2 regions of the Sphingopyxis sp. P8 genome follow, and region 1 is predicted to be linked to the other one. Evidence: predicted binding sites of a transcription regulator. Region 1 holds the regulator's gene; the other holds the start of a gene.
The links. The regulator LexA, encoded in region 1, represses DNA repair genes until DNA is damaged. The targets are predictions, from matches to a motif close to GTTCCNCNCTTGTTCT.

Region 1 (2,398 bases):
TCGCGCTTTTTCATTTCCACAAGGCGGGTCTGTATGGCGCGCTCGCCAATGTTATCGCAATCCCGCTGACGACCTTTGTCATCATGCCCGCCGAGGCGCTCGCCTTGCTGTTCGACAGTGTCGGGGCGGGAGCGCCCTTCTGGTGGGTCGCCGACCATGCGCTGCGGGGGCTGATCGCGCTGGCTCACGCCGTCGCCGACGCACCGGGCGCAGTCGCTACCTTGCCGGTGTTTCCGTCGTGGGGGTTCGGCGTTACCATCTTCGGCGGGTTATGGGCGCTCCTGTGGCGCACGGGTTGGCGCTGGGCGGGCGTCCCCTTGGCATTGACCGGGATGGCTGTCTTGCTGATGCAGCCGCGGCCCGATCTCCTCGTCACCGGCGACGGGCGGCACATAGCGGCGGCGATGCCGAACGGCGATTATGCGCTGCTGCGCGACCGTGCGGGCGAGTATGTCCGCGACAGCCTGTCGGAGGCGGCGGGCTATGACCTGCCCTTTGCCGCAATCGCCGACAACGACGCAGCGACGTGCAACCGCGACTTCTGCCATTGGGAGCAGGGCGGCGAGGGCGCGGGGCGGCGTACGATCCTCGCCTCGCGCGGGCGCGACCGAATCGAGGGAGCAGAGATGGCGGCGGCGTGCGCGGCCGCCGATGTCGTGATCAGCGAGCGCTGGTTACCGCGCGAGTGCGTCGCGCGCTGGCTGACGATCGACCGCGACAGTCTGGAGACGAGCGGCGGCCTCGCAATCTACCTCGGCGCCGAGCCGCGCGTCGCGACGGCGCTACGCCCCGGCGACCGCCACCCTTGGCGCATCCCGCATCAGCTCAGTGGTAACGACGAAGCAGTCCCGACAGACGGCCCTGCACGATGACGCGCTCGGCGGGATAGCGCTGCGGCTCATAGGCGCTGTTCGCGGGGTCGAGCCGGATCATCGTGCCTTCGCGGCGGAAATATTTGAGCGTCGCGTCCTGCCCGTCGACCAGCGCGACGACGATGTCGCCCTCGCGCGCGGTGCTGGCCTTCTGGATCAGCGCATAGTCGCCGTCGAAAATCCCCGCCTCGACCATCGAATCGCCCGACACCTCGAGCGCATAATGTTCTCCCGCGCCGAGCAGCGCGGCGGGAACGGCGAGATTGTTGTGATCCTCGAACGCCTCGATCGGGACGCCGGCGGCGATCTTGCCGTGCAGCGGCACTTCAATGATGTCGTTCGCGGCAATCGGCTTGAGCGCAGGTGCAGGTTTGCGCAGCGGAACGATATTGTCGCGTGCCGGCGCGGCCTTCGCGCCTTCGGGCAGTTTCAGCACCTCCAGCGCGCGGGCGCGGTTGGGGAGGCGACGAAGAAAACCCCTTTCTTCCAACGCGCTTATCAGCCGGTGGATTCCCGATTTCGACTTGAGGCCCAGCGCTTCCTTCATCTCCTCGAACGACGGCGAAATGCCGCTCGCGTCGAGGCGCTCCTGGATGAAGTGGAGCAGTTCATGCTGCTTCGCGGTCAACATCGGTCGTTCTCCAAATGGCCATTACCGGACATAAGGGGAACGATAGTGGAACAGAGCGGAACTTGTCAAGCGATCGCGATATAGGCGGCGGGGGCGCCCACCTCGGCCGCAGCTGCATCGATCTCGCGAACGAGCAGGGCATCGGCGTTGGCGAGCGGCATCGTCTGTCCGCTGTCCTGACTGTCGAGCGGCACAATCGCACCGCCGACGCGCCGCGCGCGCAGATAGTCGCGCCGCGCGCCACCGGGGCCGAGCGGCGCGCCGAGCGGCGCATATTCAATGCGCGGCAGCGGATCGCGCGCGCCCGCGAGGTGGCGGAGGAGCGGCAGCAGGAATAGCGTCGCGGTCACGAAGGCCGACGATGGGTTGCCGGGCAGGCCGAGGAGTACTGCGTCGCCGACCGTCCCGGCGATCAGCGGCTTGCCGGGGCGCATCGCGATCTTCCAGAAGTCGAGTCGTCCGTCCGCGTCGGCAAGCGCGCCGCGCACATGGTCATGGTCGCCGACCGAGGCGCCCCCGACGGTCACGATGACGTCGTGACGTCGCGCCAAATCCTTGATTAGCTGTGACATTGAGGCGCGATCGTCGCCGATATGGCAAATATCTCCGAGCCGGGCGGGCTGGTGCGCGAGCATCGCGGCGAGCATCGCGCCATTGCTGTCGGGGATCTGCCCCGGTGCTGGCGGTGCGCCCGGTGCGACAAGCTCGTCGCCGGTGGTGAGGATGGCGACGCGTGGCAGCGAGCCGACCGCAACCCGCGCCGCGCCGCCCATAATCGCCGCCGCAATCGCGCCGGGGGTGAGCAGCGACCCTGCTTCTAGGAGGAGGTCGCCCGTGCTGAAGTCTCCCCCGGCTGCGCGGATATGGCGCCCGCGCGCCCCGGGGCCTTCGCCGG
Region 2 (2,398 bases), 430 kb from region 1:
CGCCGAGCATCACGAACAGATACTGGGTATCGCCGGTGCGCTGAACCTCCCCGAAACCCAGCTCTATCTCGCGCACAACACGCCGCAGGGACGCAAGCTCGCCGCCGCTGCCCGCTATCCGCAGCCCAATTGGGAACCGGCCGGCGGCTGGCGGGTCGACCCCGCGCTCGTATTCGCCCATACGCTTCAGGAATCGAGCTTCCGCCGCGCGGCGGTCAGCTCGGCCGGAGCGACCGGGCTGATGCAGGTGCGTCCCGGCACCGCGCGCGACATCGTGCGCTGGGAAGGCGCGGTCGCCGCGCTCGGCGATCTCAAGACGCCCGCGGTCAATATGGAACTTGGCCAGCGCTATCTGCAATATCTCAGCCGCGAACCGGCTACCGGAGGTCTGCTGCCAAAGGTCATCGCCGCGTACAACGCCGGCCCCGCGCCCGTCGCGCGCTGGCAGAGCGAGATTCGCGACAATGGCGACCCGCTGCTCTACATCGAATCGATCCCCTATTGGGAAACGCGCGGCTATGTCGGCATCGTGCTGCGCAATTACTGGATGTACGAGGCGCAGCAGGGCAAGCCCTCGGACAGCCGTGCCGCGCTCGCGCAGGGCAAATGGCCGCGCTTTCCCGATGGCAAGGATCGCACGCGGCTGAGCTGGGCGGGCGGCAGCAATGCCGATTGACGACAGCCGGCCGTTCAAGCCGGTCCGCATCGCGCTTCTCACCATCTCGGACAGCCGCGGCGCAGCCGACGACCGCTCGGGCGACACGCTCGAACAATTGCTGGCCGAGGCGGGGCACATTCTTGCCGCGCGCGCCATCATCAAGGACGAGGCCGACCTGATCGTCTCGCGCCTCCACAACTGGATCGACGATCCAGAGGTCGACGTCGTCATCACCACCGGCGGCACCGGCCTGACCGGCCGCGACGTCACGCCCGAGGCTCTGCACCGCCTCGACGGCAAGGACATACCGGGCTTTGGCGAGTTGTTCCGCTGGCTCAGCTATCAGAAGATCGGTACCTCGACGATCCAGTCGCGCGCCTGCGCGATCGTCGCGCGCGGCACTTATATCTTCGCGCTCCCCGGATCGACAGGCGCCGTCAAGGACGCGTGGGAGGGCATATTGGCGACCCAGCTCGACAGCCGCTACCGCCCGTGCAATTTCGTCGAACTGATGCCGCGCCTGACCGAATAGTCGCGCCCCCTTCCTGTTCGTCTCCCCGGACTTGATCCGGGGTCCAGCAACGCGAAAGGAATGGATGCCGGATCAAGTCCGGCATGACGAAGGCACCGGGTTGCATCCGAACCTCGATTTGTTCTTTATTTGTTCTCACTGGCTCGCTACATTATGCGGGTGGAACAAGCCAAACCCCTGCCCCCCATTTCCGGTCGCGGCGCCCCCACCAATTTGCGCCCGACGCGCACCGGCTCGCTCGCGCGCGAGGCCGATGGCGACTGGCTCGACCTCGCGCTCGACATCGACGGCGCGCCGCCGCCGCTGCGTACGACCGTCACCGCCGAACATCCCAAGACGATCATCGCGCGCAACACGTCGCCCGACATCGGCTTCGACCGCTCGATCAACCCCTATCGTGGCTGCGAACATGGCTGCGTCTATTGCTACGCGCGTCCGACGCATGCCTTTCACGACCTGTCGCCGGGGCTCGATTTCGAAAGCCGTCTCTTTGCCAAACCCGACGCTGCAAAGCTGCTGCGCGCCGAACTCGCGAAGAAGAATTACGATCCAGCCCCCCTCGCCATCGGCACCAACACCGACGGGTACCAACCGATCGAGCGCGAATGGGGCGTCACGCGGTCGGTGATCGAGGTGCTCGCCGAAACGCGCCACCCGCTGCTCATCACGACCAAGTCCGACCGCCTGCTCCGCGACCTCGACCTGCTCGCCGACATGGCGCGCGACAATCTGGTCGGCGTCGCGATTTCGGTGACGACGCTCGATCCCAAAATCGCACGCACCCTCGAACCGCGCGCACCGCACCCGCGGCGCCGTCTCGCCGCGATCCGCGCGCTTGTCGATGCGGGCATCCCGACGCAGGTCAACATCTCGCCGATCATTCCCGCGATCACCGATCACGAGATAGAGGCGATCATGGCGGCTGCGGCGGACGCTGGTGCGATCCGCGCTTCCTATATCCTGCTGCGTCTGCCGCACGAGGTCGCGCCGCTGTTCCGCGCCTGGCTCGACGCGCATTATCCCGACCGCGCCGACAAGGTGATGCACATGGTGCAGGACATTCGCGGCGGCCGCGACAACGACCCCGACTTCTTTTCGCGGATGAAGGGGCGCGGCGTCTGGGCGCAGCTCATCCGCACCCGCGTCAAGCGCGCCGCGCGCGAACATGGCCTCGACAAAAGCTTCCCGCCGATCCGCAGCGACCTCTT

Region 2: H7692_RS02655 (PA0069 family radical SAM protein) is a predicted target of LexA. The motif match lies at 1,311-1,326, and genes of this name have one in related genera.

What each region holds. Positions count from the first base shown of each region.
Region 1 covers NZ_JACNMK010000001.1:109,246-111,643, forward strand. The annotation lists gene H7692_RS00480 (ComEC/Rec2 family competence protein) at 1-872, shown strand, start outside; gene lexA (transcriptional repressor LexA) at 826-1,503, opposite strand; gene H7692_RS00490 (molybdopterin molybdotransferase MoeA) at 1,569-2,398, opposite strand, start outside.
Region 2 covers NZ_JACNMK010000001.1:534,642-537,039, forward strand. The annotation lists gene H7692_RS02645 (transglycosylase SLT domain-containing protein) at 1-676, shown strand, start outside; gene moaB (molybdenum cofactor biosynthesis protein B) at 666-1,190, shown strand; gene H7692_RS02655 (PA0069 family radical SAM protein) at 1,344-2,398, shown strand, end outside.